3 regions of the Mesorhizobium sp. B2-5-7 genome follow, and region 1 is predicted to be linked to each of the others. Evidence: predicted binding sites of a transcription regulator. Region 1 holds the regulator's gene; each other region holds the start of a gene.
What was found. Region 1 encodes LexA, which represses DNA repair genes until DNA is damaged. Its sites were predicted from a motif close to TGTTCNNNNTGTGTTCNG; they were not measured.
Positions count from the first base shown of each region.

Region 2: a site for LexA is predicted at 2,139-2,156, ahead of recA (recombinase RecA). Genes of this name have one in related genera too.
Region 3: a site for LexA is predicted at 1,978-1,995, ahead of dinB (DNA polymerase IV). Genes of this name have one in related genera too.

Region 1 covers NZ_VFUO01000001.1:779,985-787,420, reverse strand. The annotation lists gene FJ543_RS03805 (ABC transporter substrate-binding protein) at 1-226, opposite strand, end outside; gene FJ543_RS03800 (GntR family transcriptional regulator) at 377-1,150, shown strand; gene lexA (transcriptional repressor LexA) at 1,560-2,303, shown strand; gene FJ543_RS03790 (ComEC/Rec2 family competence protein) at 2,297-4,750, opposite strand; gene gltX (glutamate--tRNA ligase) at 4,854-6,278, shown strand; gene gltA (citrate synthase) at 6,462-7,436, shown strand, end outside.
Region 2 covers NZ_VFUO01000001.1:1,162,257-1,169,692, reverse strand. The annotation lists gene FJ543_RS05860 (pseudouridine-5'-phosphate glycosidase) at 1-910, opposite strand, end outside; gene FJ543_RS05855 (carbohydrate kinase family protein) at 988-1,932, opposite strand; gene recA (recombinase RecA) at 2,214-3,314, shown strand; gene alaS (alanine--tRNA ligase) at 3,586-6,252, shown strand; gene FJ543_RS05840 (glutathione S-transferase family protein) at 6,478-7,113, opposite strand; gene FJ543_RS05835 (NADP-dependent isocitrate dehydrogenase) at 7,129-7,436, opposite strand, start outside.
Region 3 covers NZ_VFUO01000004.1:85,545-92,980, reverse strand. The annotation lists gene FJ543_RS18380 (sterol desaturase family protein) at 1-20, shown strand, start outside; gene FJ543_RS18375 (YkvA family protein) at 101-484, opposite strand; gene dinB (DNA polymerase IV) at 697-1,944, opposite strand; gene FJ543_RS18365 (helix-turn-helix domain-containing protein) at 2,106-2,522, opposite strand; gene FJ543_RS18360 (NmrA family NAD(P)-binding protein) at 2,633-3,511, shown strand; gene FJ543_RS18355 (dihydrofolate reductase family protein) at 3,549-4,136, shown strand; gene FJ543_RS18350 (SDR family oxidoreductase) at 4,260-5,141, shown strand; gene FJ543_RS18345 (alpha/beta hydrolase) at 5,249-6,187, shown strand; gene FJ543_RS18340 (dihydrofolate reductase family protein) at 6,190-6,720, shown strand; gene FJ543_RS18335 (sigma-70 family RNA polymerase sigma factor) at 6,717-7,436, shown strand, end outside.

The sequences.
Region 1 (7,436 bases):
CATCGAAATTGGTGTGGCTCTCCGTGTAGACGACGTCCTTACCCTCGACGTAGCCATTATCCGTCAGCGCCTTCTTGAAGCCGGCTATGGCGGCGTTCAATTGCGGATGCTCGCCGAAATTGGCAATGCCGATACGGATCTGATCGGCCGCGGCACTGCCGGCGCTGACCATCAATGCGCCTGCCAGCGCCAAACCCGACAACCAAGCGGATTTCGACTTCAACATCATTTCCTCCCAGATTTGATCAGGGCCGCTTGGAAACGCGGCTACTACGGCGATCATGGTGAGTCCGCTGGTCTGTGTCAAACATTATATATAATTGTTGCTGTGACGCACTATCATATATACTTTTCGCCAGACGACGGATTGATCACCATGCTGAATGAAACGAGTTCCACAAAAACGGAAGCCGCCTATCAGCTGTTGCGGCGCGACATCCTGACCACGCGCCTCATGCCCGGCGCCCCGCTCAAACTGAGTGCGCTGCGCGGCACCTATGGCGTCGGCTGGACACCGTTGCGCGAAGCCCTGTCGCGGCTCGAGGCCGAACGCCTGGTCACCGCAATCAGCAATCGTGGTTTTGCCGTGGCTCCGGTGTCGCGGGCCGAGCTGGAGGATCTGGCACGCGCCAGGATGGTGGTCGAGATACCCCTGTTCCTCGAATCGATGGAAAAAGGCGGCAGGGAGTGGGAGGATGCCGTGGTCACCGCCCACTACCGGCTCTCGCGTTGCAAGACGGCGGTCGACGATCCCTCGGACGCGGCCGTCGACAGATGGGACGAGAACCACGAGGCTTTCCATGCGGCGCTGCTGAGCGCCGCCACATGCGACTGGCTGTTGCGGTTCCGCTCGACGATCTCGGATCAGCTGCGCCGGCATCATCGCTTTCTTGGTCTGGCGCCGACACTGCGGGCCGCGGCCGGCCTCAAGGATGGCTATGAAGAGGCAATCGAAGCGCTACGCGAAGCGATTGCGATCGAACACCATACCGCGATCATGGAAGCGGCGCTCGACCGTGACGTCGAGCGGGCCAAGGCGCTGATGACGGCGCATATCGGCTACACACTGCACGTCTATGTCCACAGCGAAGACAGCGGCGCTACCAGATACGCCGCTCGCGCCGGCAGCTTGAAGGCGGGTTCGGGATAACTTCAGCGCTTCCGCGACGCCTATTCGAACGCGCTGGCCGGAGTGCGCCGAACGCCCCGATCCATGGCCGCCCGAAGCTAGCAATCGTTGGCATTTTGGTTTCGTTTCGTTCCGCGAATAATGGCTCCGCGAATTATACGTCCCTCCGAGGAGAAGCCTTCCAACTAACTGATGCCAAAGCCTCGTCGGCGGATGGGCCACAGGCCATTAACCAAAACGATTTCAATGCGCCTGCCGACGGCGGAAAGGACTGGTTGCCGCCCGCCGTCGCGGGCAAAAAACTTCAGACCCCTTAACAAATTCATTAAACTTTAAACGGTTGCAGAACACAACTGGAACAGATAGGGTTTGTTCTGGGTTTGTTTTTCGATTCTGGTTCAACCTTTCGTTCAATGTCTTGGGGGCCGCCATGCTGACACGCAAGCAACATGAACTGCTGATGTTCATCCACGAACGGCTCAAGGAAAGCGGGATACCGCCTTCCTTCGACGAGATGAAGGAAGCACTCGATCTTGCCTCCAAGTCGGGGATCCATCGCCTGATCACGGCCCTGGAGGAGCGCGGCTTCATTCGCCGGCTACCCAATCGGGCGCGCGCGCTGGAAGTGCTGCGGCTGCCGGACTCGATCGCGCCGGGCCTCAATGCGGCAAAGAAGTTCTCGCCAAGCGTCATCCAAGGCAGCCTTGGCCAAGGCAGTCTCGGACGCCAGATCAGGCCGGCCGCTGCGCCTTCGCGCCTGCCCGCGGCCGGCAACGACGACGACGCGGTTTCAGCCGTGTCCATCCCGGTCATGGGCCGTATCGCCGCCGGTGTGCCGATCGATGCCATCCAGCATCAGACGCATTCGATCTCGGTGCCGCCAGACATGATCATGGGCGGCGAGCACTATGCGTTGGAGGTCAAGGGCGACTCGATGATCGAGGCTGGTATCTTCGATGGAGACACGGTCATTATCCGCAATGCCGACACGGCAAGCCCGGGCGAAATTATCGTGGCACTGGTCGACGAAGAGGAAGCGACACTGAAGCGGTTCCGCCGCAAAGGCGCTTCGATCGCGCTCGAGGCCGCCAATCCAGCCTACGAAACGCGCATTTTCGGGCCGGACAGGGTCAAGGTACAAGGCAAGCTGGTCGGGTTGATCAGGCGCTACTGAACCGGCTTGTTATCGGGCTTGTCGGGTTTTTTGTACGGCGGCAGCCCCCTCGCCTCGCGTGAGAATTTTCGCTGTTCGTGCCAGGGCCGGTATGGTCCGTCGACGGCAAATGCGATCGCGGCCCGGGTCGTGGCCGACTGGGAATTGAAGAAGACGGCAGCGCTTCCCTTGCGGGCGAGCTGCCGTTTGGTGACGACGAGAACCAGTGGATTGTGGCAGGCGTCATAGGCGGTTGCGTCATTGACGATGATCAGGTCGGCGAAAGCGCAGGCTTTCCAGGTGGTCTTGCGGTCCTCGACATAGGCAATGATCGCGCCGGAAGGGTGCCTGGCAAGGCACAGGCCTTCGCGGCAGTAGAAGGGCGATCCCGGCGGCAGGTCGGTGGGACTGGCAACATCGAATTGCCTGTCTGTCGTGTCGAACATTTCCGGTTTGACGATTGTTTCGGAGATCAGGGCGCGCTTCCAGTTGTCGGTTGCGAATTCGTTCGGACGTTCCCGGTTGACGGCCAGTTCGCCATTGCCGATCGGCAGCGCGACCAGCCGCGCATCTTCCGAGATCAGCACATCGGGCGCGCGTGTGTGCGACACAGTCAACAGGCCGGCGAGCGCGAATGGCAGCGCCGCGAGCCGCAGCCATGTCGTCGCCATCGTCGCGATAACCAGCGCGACGGTGACCAGCAGCACGGATTGCTGCGAAATCAGCCCGACTCCATCGACCGGAGAGCGCTCCGATATCCACGCCGACACGGCGATCATTGCTGTCAGGCCCTTGCCCATGAGGTAGAGAGCCGGCCAATCCAGTCCGAATGGCATCAACAGCGCGCTGGCGACGGCCAGGAACATCACGACCGACACGATAGGCATCACGGCCAGATTGGCGAACAGGCTGAGCGGCGATACCCGCTGGAAATGCCAGATGGCAAACAACGCCGTGGCGCTGCCGGCGATAATGGACGTCATGGCCAATCCTCCTGTCGCCAGCAGGAATTTTCGCGTCAGGAACCCGGGCAGCGATCGCTTTCGCGGCGGTGGCCGCGTCTTTCCCGCACGGTGATCGGCCCAGCCGGCATAAGCGCCAACCAGGGCCGCGGTCGCGGCGAACGACATCTGAAAGCTCGGGCCGACGACCTCGTGAGGCGAGACCAGGATGACGGCGATCGCCGAGATCCCCAGATTGCGCATGGTCAGCGCAGCGCGATCGAAGAAGACGGCAATCAGCATCACCGCCAGCATGATGAAGCTGCGTTCGGCGGCAACGACGACACCGGAAATGATGAGATAGGCCGCGATCGAGAACAGTGCGGCGGCGGCCGCGTATTTCTTCACCGGCCGGCGCGCGGAAAAGTCTGGAAACAGCGCGAAGGCACCACGCAGCAGACCCATGATGGTGCCGGCCACAAGCGCCATATGCAGTCCCGAAATAGAGATGATGTGATAGATGCCGGTACGCCGCATCGCTTCATTGATTTCATCGGGTATGCCGGCGCGCACGCCGACGATCAGCGCCGCCGCGATCTCGCCTTCAGCGCCGCCGACGCTGCCCCTGATGTGGTCGGCGATGGCTTCGCGGGCATTTTCGATGCCTGAAAAAAGGCGAGCCGATAGCGGCATCTCACCGTCGTCGGCGGAAACAACCGTTGGATTGCCGAGAAAGAAGCCGCTGCCGCCGATGCCGGCGAAATAGCTGTCGAAAGAGAAGTCGTAGCTGTCCGGCCGCACCGGGCCGGTCGGCGGCAACAGTTTGGCGTAGCCTGTGATGAGCGAGCCGGCGGTCATTCCCGGCGGTATCTTGCGTGCGGAAAGCCGGACCCTCTCCGGCGCATAGCGCAGTTTCGGCCGGGCGGTCGAAATCACGTCCATGGTCAGCCGGATGCGGCCGCTCTCCATCTCCTCGATCGAGACCACGCGGCCGGTCAGTTGCGTGGAGATTTCCGAACCCAGCATCCGGGTTCCGGCTCGCCATGTTTCGACCTTCGCCGCGAGCAGGCCCAGCGCGCACAACAGCACTGCCATGAGACACAGATGGGTTTTGGGCCAGGAACGCGAGACGAAGGCACAGACCGCCATCAGCACCACGACCGCGACGGGCTTTGCAAAGTCGGGCTCGGACGCCAGCGAGAAATAGGCGATCGCCCCAACGGCCAGACAGACCGGCACCAGCAGGAACGCGATGCCCCGGTCGAGTTCAAGCTCCGCCGCCCGGGCCACGCCATGGCGCAGGCGAGGCAAGGATACCAGGCCGATTTGCCGGCGCACGCGCACGATCCTGCCCGCGGCAGGAGCCGGCGCCGGCGCCTGCCCACCTGCCTGCAGCGACCTGGTTTCGGGTGCAGCCACGAGCGGAGATGGCAGTGGGATCGTCGCAGGCGCCGCAAACAGGGATCGCTCGCTGACGCCGATAGCGGCATCCTCGCCCCGATCCGAGCCCCGGCCTCGTCCAGTCATCGGGTCTGCCCCTTGCACCCTCGACGTCCTATGCTACATGAACGCGCAACGCGCGAAAGTCCGCACGCTCCGCACCCAGCTTCAGACGTTTTCCGAGAGTTCCATGCCCGACAAGGTCATCACCCGTTTTGCCCCCTCGCCGACCGGCTATCTGCACATCGGCGGCGCGCGCACGGCGCTCTTCAACTGGCTCTATGCAAAGCATACCGGCGGCACGATGCTGCTGCGCATCGAGGACACCGATCGCGAGCGTTCGACCGATGCGGCCACATCGGCCATTCTCGATGGCCTGACCTGGCTTGGCCTTTCGTGGGACGGTGACGCGGTCTCCCAATTCGAACGCGCGCCGCGCCATCGCGAGGTGGCCGAGGAGCTGGTGCGCCTGGGCAAGGCCTATTACAGCTACGAGACTTCAGCCGAGCTCGAGGCAATGCGCGAAGCTGCACGCGCCAAGGGCCTACCGCCACGCTATAACGGCCATTGGCGTGACCGCGACCCGTCGGAGGCGCCGTCCGGCGTCAGGGGCGCCATCCGCATCAAGGCACCGGCCGAGGGCGAGACGGTGGTGCAGGACCGGGTCCAGGGAGACGTGCGCTTCCCCAACAAGGATCTCGACGACTTCATCATCCTGCGTTCGGACGGCAACCCGACCTACATGCATGCCGTCGTCGTCGACGATCACGACATGGGCGTCACCCACATCATCCGTGGCGACGATCACCTGACCAACGCCGCCCGCCAGACCGTGATCTACAACGCCATGGGCTGGGACGTGCCGTCGATGTCGCATATCCCGCTGATCCACGGCGCCGACGGCGCCAAGCTGTCGAAGCGCCATGGCGCGCTCGGCGTCGAAGCCTATCGCGCCATGGGCTATCTGCCGGAGGCGCTGCTCAATTATCTTGCGCGGCTCGGCTGGAGCCATGGCGACGACGAGATCATGTCGATCGAGGACATGGTCTCATGGTTCGACATTGGCGACGTCAACAAGGGCGCGGCGCGCTTCGACTTCGCCAAGCTGGAAGCGATCAACGGCGCGCATATGCGACGTATGGCCGACACCGAGCTGTTCGATATCTTTATCGCCACCTTGCCCTATCTGGAGGGCGGCCCGGCGATGGCGGCGCGGCTCAACGAGAAGAACAAGGCGCAGCTGCTGGCAGCACTTCCGGGCCTGAAGGAGCGCGCCAAGACGCTGGTCGAGCTTGTCGACGGCGCCGCCTTCCTGTTTGCCGCGCGGCCGCTGCCGATCGACGACAAGGCGGCACTCCTGCTCAATGACGACGCGCGCAAGATCCTGCGTGGCGCTCACGAAGCTTTGAAGTCGCTGTCAGGCGACTGGACGGCGGCCACGGCCGAGGCCGCGATCCGCGACTTTGCGCTGGCTGGCGGGCACAAGCTTGGCGCCGTGGCCCAGCCGTTGCGGGCTGCGTTGACCGGCAAGAGCACGTCACCGGGCGTATTCGACGTGCTTGCCGTTCTGGGGCGTGAGGAAAGCCTGGCGCGCGTAGCGGATCAAATCGATTAGGAGCAAACTGGCCCAAGAAGATTGGCATTGAAAGGCGGGTTTCGCAGTGCAACATTAGGCCTTGGCCCAATCTGGCACGCACCTCCTAGAATGCGGTGGCGAATACGCGCATTGCGGTGATTTCGACGTGTCGCTCTGCGGAATTTGCCTTTGCCGGCATGAGGAAACAAGAAGGAGTTTGCAATGACCGAAGCTGCGAAAAAACTGGATGTGGGCGGCCAAGAGGCCACGGCAACGCTGGAATTCGCCGGCAAGACTCACGAATTCAAGGTGCGAAGCGGCTCGGTCGGACCTGACGTCATCGACATCGCCTCGCTCTACAGCACCACCGGCGCCTTCACCTATGACCCCGGCTTTACCTCGACGGCAAGCTGCGAGTCGGAAATCACCTTCATCGATGGCGACGCCGGCATCCTCCTGCATCGGGGCTATCCGATCGACCAGCTGGCCGAACATGGCGACTTCCTCGAAGTCTGCTACCTCCTGCTCTACGGCGAATTGCCGACCAAGGCGCAGAAGGACGATTTCGACTACCGCGTAACGCGCCACACAATGGTGCACGAGCAGATGTCGCGCTTTTTCACCGGCTTCCGCCGCGACGCGCACCCGATGGCGGTGATGTGCGGCGTGGTTGGCGCGCTGTCGGCCTTCTATCATGACTCGACCGACATCTCCGACCCGTACCAGCGCATGGTTGCCTCCATGCGCCTGATCGCCAAAATGCCGACGATCGCGGCCATGGCCTACAAGTACCACATCGGCCAGCCCTTTATTTATCCGAAGAACGATCTCGGTTTCGCGGCAAACTTCCTGCACATGTGCTTTGCCGTGCCGTGCGAGGAGTACAAGATCAACCCGGTGCTGGCGCGCGCCATGGAGCGTATCTTCATCCTGCATGCCGATCATGAGCAGAACGCTTCGACCTCGACCGTTCGCCTCGCCGGTTCCTCGGGCGCCAACCCGTTCGCCTGCATCGCCGCCGGGATTGCTTGCCTGTGGGGCCCGGCCCATGGCGGCGCCAACGAAGCGGCGCTCAACATGCTGGGCGAGATCGGGCATGTCGATCACATCCCGGAATTCATCGCCCGCGCCAAGGACAAGAACGATCCGTTCCGCCTGATGGGCTTTGGCCACCGCGTCTACAAGAACTACGATCCG
Region 2 (7,436 bases), 380 kb from region 1:
CCTTGGCGATCTCAGCCGCCAGCCTTGCATTGTTCTCGACCAGCGCGATGTTGGTCTTCAGGCTGCGGCCGCCGGTGAGTTCGAGGATTTTTCCCAGCAGGAACGGCGTCACGGCCTTGCCGGTGACGTTGAGGGCTTCGGCCGCCTTTTGCGCGGCTTCGATGTAGCCCGCCATTTCTTCAGCGGGGATTTCGTGGGATTCCGGCACGGGATTGGCAATCAGCATGCCGCCGCCCAAGCCCAGAGCCAGGCGTGTCCGGTAGAAATGCGCGATATCTTCCGCTCCGTGCAAGGTCAAGGGCGCTCGGAACGGTGACTGCCGCGACCAGAAGGCCGGCATCGTCTCGCAGCCATGGCCGACCACGGGCACGCCGCGCGTCTCCAGCACTTCCAGCGTCTTTTCGATGTCGAGGATCGCCTTGGCGCCGGCCGAGACGACGATCACCGGTGTACGCGCCAATTCATCGAGGTCGGCCGAGATGTCGAAGCTCTTTTCCGCCCCCTTGTGCACGCCGCCAATGCCGCCGGTGGCGAACACCTTTATCCCGACCATGTCAGCCGCGATCATGGTGGCGGCGACCGTGGTGCCACCGGTGCGGCCCTGCGCGACGGCGAAGGCGAGATCGGCGCGCGACAGCTTCATGGCGTCACCGGTCATCGCCAGCGATTCGCGTTCGCCGTCCGAAAGCCCGATCTTGATGCGGCCGTTGACCACCGCGATGGTTGCCGGCACGGCGCCGCCGTCAGCGATGATCTTTTCGACGTTGGCCGCCATGGCGCCATTGTCGGGATAGGGCATGCCATGGGTGATGATGGTGCTTTCGAGCGCCACCACCGGGCGCCCGGCGGCCAGGGCCTGCGCCACCGGTGCGTGGATATCGATGAAGGGGCGGGCGGTCTCTGGCGTCATCTCTGATCTCCAATCCGGAGTGCGGCGCATCCATCAGGAAAGCGTAGCTTCACCGCGCGTTATGAACTTGCCGGGTCTCATGCCACTTCCCTGGCATCCGGCACAAGGGCCAGCGCTTCCGCGAAGCTCGCCGGGGTGAATTCGGGCACCGCGTCGGCGCTTTCGATGGCCAGCGTTGCCGCGGCGACGCCCTCGCGCACGGCGTGGCGCAGCGGCTGGCCCCGCAGCAGTGCTGCGACCGTCGCACCTGCCAGCGCGTCGCCGGCGCCGGTGACATCGGCGACTTTTCTGGGGGCAGGCGGCAGGATCGAAAAGGCGCCTGTCTCATCGAAACCCAGCACAGGGCCGCTGCCGGCCGTGACCACGCCGCTGGCAAGGCCGCTGCACCGCAACCCGTCGACCATTTCCCGCTCGGCGGCCGCTGCATTGACACCGGCCAGCACGACGGCCTCTCGCCGGTTCATGAAGAGCTGGGCCAGCCCGCCGAGAACCGGTATCAGCCGCGTTACCTTCGCCGGCGAAATCGCGATGGCGAAAACCGGTTTACCGGCGGCGAGCGACAGCAGCCGCTCCAGGGCGGCCGACGGCAGATTGGCGTCGCACAGGATGGCATCGGCGGCGGCCACCTCCTGGCGTATCTTGGAACGCCTGATCTGCTTGGGAAAAGCCAGGTCGTACAGTGCCATGTCGGCAAAGCCGACGATCAATTCGCCCTCGCGATCGATCAATGCCGTGTAGCTCGGCGTGGTACGGTCGAGGAACACCGCCGAAAGATCGGCGATGCCTGCCTCGGCGATGGCCCGTGAAACCGTATCGGCCGACGCATCGCCGCCCCGCATCGACACCAGGGAGGCCGACACGCCGCGCCGCACCATGCCGCGCAACGCATTGAAGACGCCCCCGCCGACATCCTCGCGCATCGTGCCGGGATTGGAGGCTGCCGGCACATAGGGACCGTACACCTGGCCACGCCGGTCGATATGGGCGCCGCCCACGGCCAGGATCTTCGGGGATTCCACCATGGTGGCGATATGACCTTTGTTGTTGCGGCCGCACAAGCGCTAGAGTGCGCGACAGAGCTTCGCATGCTGGTCGGCGATTCGGTCGGGCGATACGATCGAGCCGTCTGGCCCAATGCGGAGCCCGTTCGTGCCAGAGTTTGCGAGACAAAAAAAGAACAAATCGCGATATCGCTTGTTTTTCAGTTGGTTGTCACCCCTTGCCAAATGAGAACAAAAAAGGTACAAAATGGCAGGGATTACGGATTGTCCGGCCTTCATTGACGACCAAGGGGTGATGTATCATGGCTCAGAATTCTTTGCGGCTGGTAGAGGATAAGGCAGTGGACAAATCAAAGGCTCTGGATGCGGCGCTGTCGCAAATCGAGCGGGCTTTCGGCAAGGGCTCGATCATGCGGCTCGGCGCCAACGAGCAGGTCGTCGAGATCGAAACGGTGCCGACCGGCTCGCTCGGTCTCGACATCGCGCTCGGCGTCGGTGGCTTGCCGCGCGGCCGTATCATCGAGATCTATGGGCCGGAAAGCTCCGGCAAGACGACCCTGGCCCTGCACACCGTGGCTGAAGCCCAGAAGAAGGGCGGCATCTGCGCCTTCGTCGATGCCGAACACGCGCTCGATCCGGTCTACGCCCGCAAGCTCGGCGTCGATCTTGAAAACCTGCTGATCTCGCAGCCCGACACCGGCGAGCAGGCGCTGGAGATTTGCGACACGCTGGTGCGTTCCGGCGCCATCGACGTGCTGGTGGTCGATTCGGTGGCGGCGCTGACGCCGCGTGCCGAGATCGAGGGCGAGATGGGCGATTCGCTGCCGGGTCTGCAGGCCCGCCTGATGAGCCAGGCGCTGCGCAAACTGACCGCGTCGATCTCGCGCTCCAACACCATGGTCATCTTCATCAACCAGATCCGCATGAAGATCGGCGTCATGTTCGGTTCGCCCGAAACCACGACCGGCGGCAACGCGCTGAAATTCTACGCTTCGGTTCGCCTCGACATCCGCCGTATTGGCTCGGTCAAGGATCGTGACGAGGTCGTCGGCAACCAGACCCGCGTCAAGGTGGTCAAGAACAAGTTGGCGCCGCCCTTCAAGGTGGTCGAGTTCGACATCATGTATGGCGAGGGCGTCTCCAAGACCGGCGAACTGGTCGACCTCGGCGTCAAGGCCGGCGTGGTCGAGAAATCGGGCGCCTGGTTCTCCTATAATTCGCAGCGTCTCGGCCAGGGCCGCGAGAATGCGAAACTGTTCCTGCGCGACAATCCCGATACCGCGCGCGAGATCGAGCTGGCGCTCAGGCAGAATGCCGGATTGATCGCCGAAAAGTTCCTCGAAAATGGTGGCTCCGAGGGCAATGGCGACGACGGTTTTGAGGACGAAGCCGGCGCGATGTAGGCAACGGTCAGAATTTGGCCATAAATCCAGACTATTAGTCAATGCTTAAGTAAAAGAGTTCTGTAGCACCGCGTTCCAAACCGCCGGCCTTCGCGCCGGCGGTTTTCGTTTGGGCGGCCCCGCAAGTGCCGGTGCAAAGCGCGAATTGGCCCAATTCCGTGTTTCTGGACAGGGTCAAGAGCTACGGCTAAAAGGCCAGCTCCATCTTCTAGAAAATACAGAGCCATCTCCCGCCGGTCCGGCCGGCGGCTCTCTTGAAAAGGCAGTATCCATGAGTGGCGTCAACGAGATCCGGTCGACCTTTCTCGACTATTTCCGCAAGGAAGGCCACGAGGTCGTGGCCTCGAGCCCGCTCGTGCCGCGCAACGATCCGACATTGATGTTCACCAATGCCGGCATGGTGCAGTTCAAGAATGTCTTCACCGGTTTGGAGAAGCGGCCCTATTCGCGCGCCACCACAGCCCAGAAAAGCGTCCGCGCCGGCGGCAAGCACAACGATCTCGACAATGTCGGCTATACCGCGCGCCACCTGACCTTTTTCGAGATGCTCGGCAATTTCTCCTTCGGTGACTATTTCAAGGAGCGCGCCATCGAGCTTGCCTGGAACCTCATCATCAGGGAGTTCGGGCTGAAGAAGGACAAGCTGCTGGTCACCGTCTATCACACGGACGACGAGGCGGCTGGCTTCTGGAAGAAGATCGCCGGTTTCTCCGACGATCGCATCATCCGCATCCCGACCTCGGACAATTTCTGGGCGATGGGCGACACCGGTCCTTGCGGACCATGCTCGGAAATCTTCATCGATCGTGGCGAGCACGTCTGGGGTGGACCTCCCGGCAGTCCCGAGGAAGACGGCGATCGCTTCCTCGAATTCTGGAACCTGGTGTTCATGCAGTATGAGCAGGTGACGAAAGAGGAGCGCGTCGACCTGCCGCGCCCGTCGATCGACACCGGCATGGGCCTGGAGCGCATGGCGTCCATCCTGCAAGGAGTGGAAAGCGTCTTCGAGACCGACCTGTTCCGTCATCTGATCGATGCGGCGTCCTCGGCACTTGGGCGCGCGCCCGACGCCGAAACGGTTGCGTCCTATCGCGTCATTGCCGATCATCTGCGCTCGTCCTCCTTCCTGGTCGCTGACGGCGTGCTGCCGTCGAACGAAGGCCGCGGCTATGTGCTGCGCCGCATCATGCGCCGCGCCATGCGCCATGCGCAGTTGCTGGGGGCGAACGAGCCGCTGATGTGGAAGCTGGTGCCGGCGCTGGTGCGCGAGATGGGCCAGGCCTATCCCGAACTGGCACGCGGCGAAACGATGATCGCCGAGACCCTGAAACTCGAGGAGACCCGTTTCCGCAAAACGCTGGTGCGCGGCCTCGGGCTGCTGTCCGAGGCGACGGAGAAGCTCGGCGCCGGCGACATGCTCGATGGCGAAACGGCATTCAAGCTCTACGACACCTATGGCTTCCCGCTCGACCTGACGCAGGACGCGCTGCGGCAGCGCAGCATCTCGGTCGACCTTGCCGGCTTCACCAATGCGATGGAGCAGCAGAAGGCGGAGGCGCGCAAGCACTGGGCCGGGTCCGGCGAGGCCGCCACCGAGACGGTTTGGTTCTCCGTGCGTGAAAAGACCGGCGCCACCGAATTCCTCGGCTACGAAACCGAGCAGGCGGAAGGCCTCATCGAGGCGCTGGTCAAGGACGGCAAGACCGTCGACAGCGCCGCCAAGGGCGATGCGGTCGCCGTGGTCGTCAACCAGACGCCGTTCTACGGCGAGTCCGGCGGCCAGATGGGTGACACCGGCATAATCTCGGGCGAGGGCTTCTCGATCGAGATTTCCGACACGCAGAAGAAGGCCGATGGCCTCTTCGTGCATCTCGGCAAGGTGGTCGCCGGCACGGTCAGGCCGGGTGCCGCGGTCGAACTTAAGGTCGATCATGCCAGGCGCTCCCGGCTGCGCGCCAACCACTCGGCGACGCACCTGATCCACGAGGCGTTGCGCGAGGTGCTGGGCACCCATGTCGCGCAGAAGGGTTCGCTGGTCGCACCCGAGCGTCTGCGCTTCGACATCTCGCACAACAAGCCGATCTCCGCGCAGGAGCTCGAAGAGGTCGAGCGCATGGCCAACGAGATCGTCGTGCAGAACGGCCCGGTGACCACGCGCCTGATGTCGGTCGACGACGCCATTGCCGAGGGCGCGATGGCGCTGTTCGGAGAGAAATATGGCGATGAGGTGCGCGTCGTGTCGATGGGCACCGGCTTGCATGGCGCCAAGGCCAACCGGCCTTATTCGGTCGAGCTCTGCGGCGGCACGCATGTCAGGGCGACCGGCGATATCGGCCTGGTGCGCATCGTCTCGGATGGTGCTGTCGCCGCCGGCGTGCGCCGCATCGAGGCGTTGACCGGCGAGGCCGCGCGCAGGCATCTCGATGAGCAGGACCGACGCCTGAAGACCACGGCGGCAACGCTTAAGATTTCGCCCGCAGATGTGCCAGCGCGCGTCGAAGCGCTGCTCGAAGAGCGCAAGAAGCTCGAGAAGGACCTGGCCGAAGCGCGCAAGAAATTGGCGCTGGGCGGCGGGTCGCCTGCCGATGCTCCTGCCGCCAACGAGATCGTCGCTGGCGTCGGCTTTCTCGGCAAGGCGGTGTCAGGTGTCTCGCCGAAGGACTTGAAGCCGCTGGCCGACGCGGGCAAGACTTCGTTGGGCTCTGGCGTCGTCGTGTTCGTTGGCACGGCTGAGGACAACAAGGCGAGCGTCGTGGTCGCTGTCACCGATGATCTCGTCGGCCGTTTCAGCGCCGTCGACCTTGTTCGCGTGGCCTCCGCAGCATTGGGCGGGCAGGGCGGCGGCGGCCGCCCCGACATGGCGCAGGCCGGCGGCCCGGATGCGTCGAAGGCCGATGATGCGATCGCGGCGGTGAGGGCGGCGCTCGAAGCAGCGTAGCTACCATGCGTGGGCCCAGGCGGGATCCTTTCTCTTGGGGCAGCGCTGCCCCTCATCTGGCTGCCGCCATTTTCTCCCCGTAGAACGGGGAGAAGGGCGCTTTCGTCGCGCCCTTCGCCAATCGCCCTCGTTGCAGAAGAGCGCCGGCAACGCGAGCAGCCTCTTTCTCCCCGTTCACGGGGAGAAATGCCCGCCAGGGCAGGGGCGGCGCGACGTCGAGGAAGCTCACCTCGAGTTATACGCTTTTTCGGTACGCACGAAGCTCGGGCGGCCAGCCATTCGCAAATACAAATCCCAGATGCCTGCAAACTGCGTCAGCAAGTTGCGCCCTTCTGGCACTTTGACGAAGTAGGCGATGATCGGCGCCGCGTGCAGATCGGCCAGGGTCAGCTGGTCGCCGAGCAGCCAGGGTCCATCTTGCTTCAGCGAGGTCAATACCTTCAGCACCGTCTCTGCCTGCCGCAGGCCATCCGCGATCAAGCTCTCGTCGGGCACTTCCTTCTCCAGACGCTCGACCGCGACATCCCAGACCATCGCACGGTAGGCGTAGGCGTCGAGCATGCCGATGATCTGGTTCATCCTTGCGCGGGCGCGCGGATCCTTCGGCTGCAAGGGTGGACCGTCGAAAGCGTCGTCGATATAGCGCGCGATCGCACTCGCCTCGAACAGGCGGAACCCCTCATGCTCGAAGGCCGGGATGCGGCCGAAGGGATGGTGTTTGCCGTACCATGCCGGCGCGCCACCTTCTGCAAAGATGTCGACCGGCACGAGATCGTAGGCGATGCCTTTCTCCTCGAGCGCAAGCCGGACGATGCGTACATAGACGCTGTAATCCGCGCCGTAGACGACCGGCTTGCCCATTTGTCCGCGAGGCGGTTACGCCATTGCCTTCTGCAAATTCTCGTCGATCTTGTCGAGGAAGCCGGTGGTCGAGAGCCAGGGCTGGTCGGGGCCGATCAAGAGCGACAGGTCCTTGGTCATGAAGCCGCTCTCGACAGTCTGGATGCAGACCTTTTCCAGCGTCTCGGAAAAACGCTTCAGTTCGGCGTTGTCGTCGAGCTTGGCGCGGTGCGCGAGGCCTCGCGTCCAGGCGAAGATCGACGCGATCGAATTGGTCGAGGTTTCCTCGCCCTTCTGATGCTGGCGATAGTGGCGGGTGACGGTGCCGTGCGCGGCTTCCGCTT
Region 3 (7,436 bases), on a different contig from region 1:
TCGGCACCGCTAGGCTTTGACGTGGGGAATCTTTCGACCAGGCGACCAACTTCATTCGTGGTCTGCCGGGCGACGGGAAACGCCCAGCCTGAAATCCATATCAGGCCGAGCGATCTGGCCAGAATAGCCAGATGAGCGCGGCGGCCATCAGAACCCAAAGTCCGACAATGAATGCGAGACCGCCGCGGCTGGTCGGCCTCGATCGGCGAATGGCCTCCGCGCGAAACTCCGCCATCAGATCGGCGGGGATCAACTTCACCGCAAGCAGGATGCCAAGCGGCACGATGATCAGATCGTCCAGATATCCGAGTACGGGAATGAAATCGGGTATCAGATCGATAGGACTGAGGGCGTAGGCGGCGACCATGCCGGCGGCAAGCTTGGCGTACCAGGGAACGCGAGGATCGCGGGCGGCCAGCCACAGGGCCATCACATCGCGCTTGATGGCTCTCGCCCATTGCTTTGTCTTGTCGAGGACAGTCACCCGGCAACTCTCTTTGGAAGGCCCCGAACATCGGCGTCTCCGCTCCTTCCTCGATCATTGCAGCGATGTCGACGGTCTGCAAACTGACCCCGCCGCCCAACGGGCGTGCCGTGAAGAAGACCTGTTGAAAGCCGGCGCTGGTGACGACCACCGCGCCGCCTGGTTCGGGACGTCGATCCGCAAAGCGTGAGCGACGGGGAGGGCTCCTCCGCTCACAATTCCTTCTCCGCCAGTTCCCTGAATGCGTCGGGCACCGAGCGGGCCGCTTCCAGGGCCACCGTACCGTAGCCGACCGCCTGTTTGCCGAAACGCTGGCGGATTTTGTCGATGGCGCGGTCGGCGCCGAAGCGCGCGAGGCCTTTTTGGCTGCCCGGGCGGCGCTTCTCGTCGGCGAGGCCGAGCGGCAGGTCGAGTTGCAGTTCGGCGCTCTCCTCCAGGTGCGAGACCGAGATCGCCAGCAGCGAGATCGTTTTCTCCCGGGGATGCTCGGCGAGCACGCCGCGCACCAAATCCCCTGCGATCTCGGCTAGCATGGCGGTCGCCGAGATCGGCTGTTCCAGCGTGATCGAGCGCGTGACGGCGCTGAGATCGGCAAAGCGCACGCGCACCGTTACCGTGCGGCCGGGGCGGTTCTTGGCGCGCAGCCGGCTGGCGACGCGGTCGGCCAGATGCAGCAGTGTCGGCACGATCACTCGCGCCACGGCCGGCTTTTGCCCGAGCGCCGATTGCGCGCCGGCCGAGTGCGCCCGGCGCTTCGTCTCCAGCTTGCGCGGATCGCGGTTCCACGACAGCGCCGCGAGCTTTTCGCCGGCCGCGGGGCCTAGCAGCCGGATCAGGGCGCCGCTGTGGGTCCTGGCCAGCTCGCCGATGGTCTCGATGCCGATCTCGGCCAAGCGCGCCCTGGTTGCCGGGCCGACGCCCCACATCAGCGAGACCGGCAAATCGTGCAGGAAGACAAGCTCGGTGCCGGGATCGACCACCACCAGCCCGTCGGGCTTGGCGACTTGCGAGGCGATCTTGGCCAGATGCTTGGTGCGCGCAACGCCGATCGAGATCGGCAGGCCGAGTTCGGCCCGCACACGGCCGCGGATCGCCGTCGCGATTTCCCGGGGGGAGCCGAACAGATGCGTGCAGCCGGCGACATCGGCGAAGGCCTCGTCGATGGAGATGCGTTCGACCACCGGCGTGAAATCGTCGAGCACCTTGATCGCCGCGTCGCCCAGCCGCTGGTAGTGGCTGAAATTGCCGCCGACGAAGATCAACTGCGGGCAAAGCTCGCGCGCCTTGCGTCCCGGCATGCCGCCGCGCACGCCAAAGGCGCGCGCTTCGTAAGAGGCGGCGAGCACCACGCCGCCGCCAACCGCGATCGGCTTGCCGCGGAGCGACGGGTCGAGCAGTTGCTCGACCGAGGCATAGAAGGCGTCGAGATCGGCATGCAGGATGGTGGCCGTCGTTTCCATCCTGTTCCGCTCATCCGCGATTGCTGATAGACAGGGAACCTATAGTGAACAAACAGAGATCGTTGTCAACTGGGTCTTTGGTGCATCGGTGTCCGTTGGGCGTAACCGAGGCGCGTAAAGTGCCTCCTTTTCCCACAGGGGGAAGGCGGCAGCGCCACTTCCTAGACAACATGCTCCGCCCGCAGTGCCGCCTTCATCCGTTCCAGCGCCGGCTCGCCGCCGGCCGCCAGTTCGTCGGCGATGCGGGCAAGCTTGTCGTCGGACTTGCGGTGCTTGCTGCCCCAGGCGCCGAGCGTGGCCAGCACAGGCAGGAGATCGATGCCGGCTTCGGTCAGCCGGTAGATCGCCTTCAGGCCGTGGCTAGGGTCGTCGCTGCGAGTGAGGATGCCTTCGTCCTGCAGCGTCTGCAGCCGCTCGGCCAATGTGCGCGAGGAGATGCCTTCATCGGATTGCAGGAACTCGCGAAAATGCTTTTTGCCGGCGAAGACCAGGTCGCGGATGATGAGCAGCGTCCAGCGATCGCCGAGCAGTTCCAGCGACAGGCTGATCGGGCAGCCGGATCTTTCACGCGTTGACATCTCTATGGTTCCATTTTTAAATCACTTTACTATTGACATCGTTCTTTCCATCGGTCAAATGCTTCCAAAAGTAAATCGTTAGATCGCAACTTGGCCAGCAGGAGGACGTCATGAGCCAAGCCGTCGGGAAAATCAGCACACCAAGAACCGTCGTGGTCATCGGGGCCACCAACGAGGTTGGCAAGGCAGTCGCCCGGGTCCTGACCGGGCGGGGGCATATTGTGCGCGGCGTGGCGCGCAGCCTGGGTGTCGCGCTTGACGATAGCGACGCGCTCGCCTCCGCCTTTTCCGGCGCCGACAGCGCCTATGTAATGATTCCGTTCGACGTCACGGCGCCGGATCTTCATCGCTTCGAAGATGAAGTCGGCGCACGGCTGGCGGCGGCGATCGCGAAGTCAGGCGTGCGCCGCGTCGTGCTGCTCAGCGGCCTCAACGCCCATCTCAGGATGGGAACTTCGCTCGGCGCCGCCTTGATGGAGGACCGGCTGGCGGCGCTCGGCCTCGACGAACTGGTGTTTTTGCGCGCCTCGTTCTTCATGGAGAACTTCGCCAACGGCATGGGCTTTGTCCAGCAGGCCGCTTCCGGCATCTTCATGACGCCGTTCCGGGGCGATCTGCCGATGCCTTTGATTGCTGCCAGCGATCTCGGCCAGCGCGCCGCCGCGCTGCTGGACGCCACGCGTTTTCCAAGCGAGCGGATCATCGAATTGCATGGCGGCGGCTATTATACCTTCGAGCAGGCCACCGCGATCCTGGGCAGCGCGATGGGGAGGCAGGTCGCTTACAAGGCGGCTCCATTCACTGAGGCGCGCGCCGGGATGATCGCCAACGGCCTGTCACCGAGCTTTGCCGATGCGCTCGGCGAAACGGCGGCGAGTTTCAACAAGGGTGAGCGCTGGGCGCTTGAGGCACCGTCAATCCGCAACGCCACGCCGACCACTTTCGAGAGCTGGGCACAAGCCTTTGCCCGTTCGCAAAGCGCGGCGTGATCCTTCCTGCCTGGAATCCGGAAACGAGGAGAACCCCATGAAAAAGCTGATCCTTCAGATGCAGATGTCGGTCGACGGCTTTGTCGGTGCCAATGAGAACCACCCCTGGCAACTTTGGGGATGGGGCGACGACATCGGCTGGGACGAGGAACTGAAGCGTGATTTCAACGCGGTGTTTGCCGGCATCGACACCATCCTGCTCAGCCGCAAGATGGCTGAGGAAGGTTACCTCACCCATTGGGGCAACGCGGCGCGGAAATATCCGGCCGATCCGTTCTATGCCTTCGCCCAGCGTATCGTCGAAGCGCGCAAGGTGGTGCCGAGCGACAGGCTCGAGACCTCGCGATGGGAGCGCACGACGGTGGTGAGCGGCGACCTGCCGCGCGAGGTCAACGCATTGAAGGCGGGTGAGGGCGGCGACATGGCCGTCTTCGGCGGGGCGGGCTTTGCGTCGGCGCTGATCGCGGCCGGGGTGGTCGACGAGTTCCAGCTGTTCGTCAATCCGGCCGTGCTGGGCGCCGGCCGCCGCATCTTCGACCAAGGCGGGTTCCGAAACCTGCTTCTGCTCGGCTCGAAGGCTTATGCCTGCGGCATGGTGGTCAGCCGCTACGCGCCGGCGGGTTGATCGCCGGCGTGCGGGCCGCACGCCGGTAAAAAGACGTTTGGCCGGAATCCTTTGCCCACTTCTCTTCGTCTTCAAGGTGGGTCGCCGGAAGGGCGGCCACATCAATGCTGAATGGAGAGACAGATGATCCTGGTGACAGGCGCCACCGGCCTGAACGGCAAGGCAGTCGTGCGCGAGTTCGCGCGGCAGAAGCATCAAGTGAGGGCGCTGGTTCGCGATCTCAACCGGGCATCCGCGGCAGGGCTCGGCGGACTTGCCGGCGTCGAGCTGGTCGAGGGCGACATGCGCCGGGCGGAGACGCTTGGCGCGGCTCTCGATAGTGTCGATCGCGTGCTGATGATTTCGACCGCCGCGCAAGACATGGTCGAGACGCAGTGCCGTTTTATCGACGCCTGCAAGCAGGCCGGCGTCGCGCATGTGGTGAAGTTTTCCGGTGCCGAATCCAACATCGGCTATGACGCGACGAAGTTCCGCTTCACGCGCATGCATGAGCAGGTCGAGCGCTATCTCGAAGGAGCCGGCATGGCGTGGACGCATCTGCGCCCCAGCCAGTTCATGCAGGTCTATCTGCGCGACGCGCCGACCATCGCCGCCGAGGGCGCCTTCTATCTGGCGCTTGGCGGCACCGAACTGTCGCCGGTCGATGTCGAGGATATCGCCAAGGTCGCCGTCCGTCTGCTGCGCGATGGCGGCCATGAAGGCGAGAGCCTCGACATGACCGGACCCGAGGCGCTGACGATGAGCGACATCGCGGCGCGGATTTCGCAGGCGATCGGCAAGCCGGTCCGCTATGTCGACATCAGCCCGCAGGACCGCCGGCGCAACCTGCTGGCCGCCGGCGTCCCCGCCGACTTCGCCTATGCGCTGGACGAGCAGTTGACCGAGCGCCTGCGGCGGCCGAAATCGCGGGTGCATCTTGCCACCCACGATATGTTCGGCGTGCGCGCGACGCCGTTCGTCGAATTCGCCCAACGCCACGCGGCGATGTTGCGGGGCGAGGCGTAGGCCGCCGAAAAAAAATCTCAGGTCGGCACGTATCCTTTTTGCCTGCCCGTCCGTCTCTTGCCTGAAGGTCGCGCCGGACCGCGATGGGCCACCACGGAAAAACGGTCATGGCGAGCATGCAAAGTCAGGCAAACAGGAACTACTACGCCGCGCTCGCGGCCAATGCGGGCAAGTTGACCAGCCCGCAGGCGGTCATCGACTACAACGACGTCAATTGGACGGCGCTGACCGGCGAACCGGGCGGCGTCGACTATGTCGAGGTCGACGCCGGCGGCGTGCCGGCGATGTGGATCGTGCCGAAAGGCGCCAACGATGAGCGGGTGCTGTTTTACGCGCATGGCGGCGGCTTCATCGGCGGCTCGATCTACACGCACCGCAAGCTGGTCGGTCATCTCGCCAAGGCCGTCGGCTGCCGGGCGCTGCTCTACGACTATCCGCTGGCGCACCAAGCCAAGCATCCGGCCCAGCTCGAGGCCGCGACATCGGCCTGGGACTGGCTCGTCGACCAAGGCTTCGACCCCAAGCGGATCGTGATCGCAGGCGACTCCTGCGGCGCGGTGCCGACCTATGGCGTCCTGCAGCGGCTGCGCGCGCAAAGGCGGCCGCTGCCGGTCGCCACGCTGATCATCTCCGGCTGGTTCGACATGGCGTTGACCGGCGCCAGCTACGAGACCAACCGCGACAAGGACCCGGCCTTCGCTAGGGAAGCCGTCGACTGGCTGGCGGCCAATTTCATCGGCGATGCCGATCGGCGCGATCCCGAAGTCAGCCCGCTCTACGCCGACCTCTCCGGCTTTCCACCCGTCTTCCTGCAGGCCGGCGCCGACGAGACGCTGGTCGACGAAAGCCGCATGTTCGCCGAGCGGGCGAGGCAGGCGGGGGTCGAGACGCGGCTCGACGTCTTTGACGGCATGCTCCACTCCTTCCAGATGATGGCAGGGCGGGCGCCGGAGGCCGATGACGCCATTGCCCGCTTCGCCGCCTGGGTGCGGCCGAGACTGGGGCTGCCGGCTCCCGGTGAGAAGACCAGCGAAAAGGCGGCGTGAGCATGCGGCGGCTGATCGTGTCGAGTTTCGTCTCGCTGGATGGCGTCATCGAGGCGCCGATGACGTGGGCGTCGCCATTTTTCGTCGGAGAGAATGTGGACCATGCCTTGCGGGCGCTTTCGAACTTCGAGTTCTTCCTGCTTGGCCGCGCCACCTACGAGATGTTCTTCGCGCGCTGGCCCGGGACCAAGGGTCCGTACATGGACCGCATCAACGGCCTGAAGAAGCTGGTCGCCTCGACGACGCTGAAGACGGTGTCGTGGAATGCCGCGCTGATCGAGGGCGACGTCGCCGAGGCGCTCGCGGCGCTGAAACGCCAGCCGGGGGGCGACATCCTGAAATATGGCGTGTCGCAGCTCGACCGCACCTTGCTTTCCACTGGGCTGGTGGACGAGTATCATCTGTCGATCGTGCCGACATGGGTCGGGCAGGGCAAGCGCGCCTTCGACGACGTCGGGCCGATCGATCTCGAACTGGTCGACATCAACCGTTTTGCCAATGGCGTGGTGACCCTGACCTATGTGCCGCGATGAACCAGCAGATCCGCAAATCCCCCGACACGGCACGAGGCATGCGGGCCTGGCCTGAGCCCGACCGCGTGTTCGACCTGCGCTATGCCGCGTTCCTGGAGACGGTTTCGCATCTGCGCGCCAGGCTGCATCGCTATTGCGCCCGCATGACCGGCTCGGCGCTGGATGGCGAGGACATCATGCAGGAGGCGCTGTTCGAGGCCTATCGCAAGATCGAGCTGCTCGACGATGCGCAGGCGCTGCGGCCGTGGCTTTTCCGCATCGCGCATAACAGGTGCATCGATTTCATCCGCAATCGCCGCACGCGGCACGCGGCAGAGGCCTTCTATGCCGACGACGACGTGGTGCAGCCGGTCGAGCCGGCCGGTCCGGGCGCCGGCCGCGCCATCGAGCGGTTGGTGGTGCATCTGCCACCGAAGGAGCGCGCCTGCGTGCTGCTCAAGGATGTCTTCGACCATTCGCTGGAGGAGATCGCCGAGCTGGTCGGCTCGACACCGGGCGGCGTCAAATCGGCGCTCAATCGCGGCCGCGCCAAGCTCGCCGCTCTACCCGCGCAACCGGCCGCGGCGCCGCCACACGATCCCGAACTGGAGCGGCTGCTTGATCGCTATGTCGCGCTCTTCAACGCCAGGGACTGGGACGGCGTGCGGGCACTGACCAGCGCCGATGCACGCCTCCAGGTGTCGGACTGCTACAGCGGCTTGCTGTCGGCTTCGCCC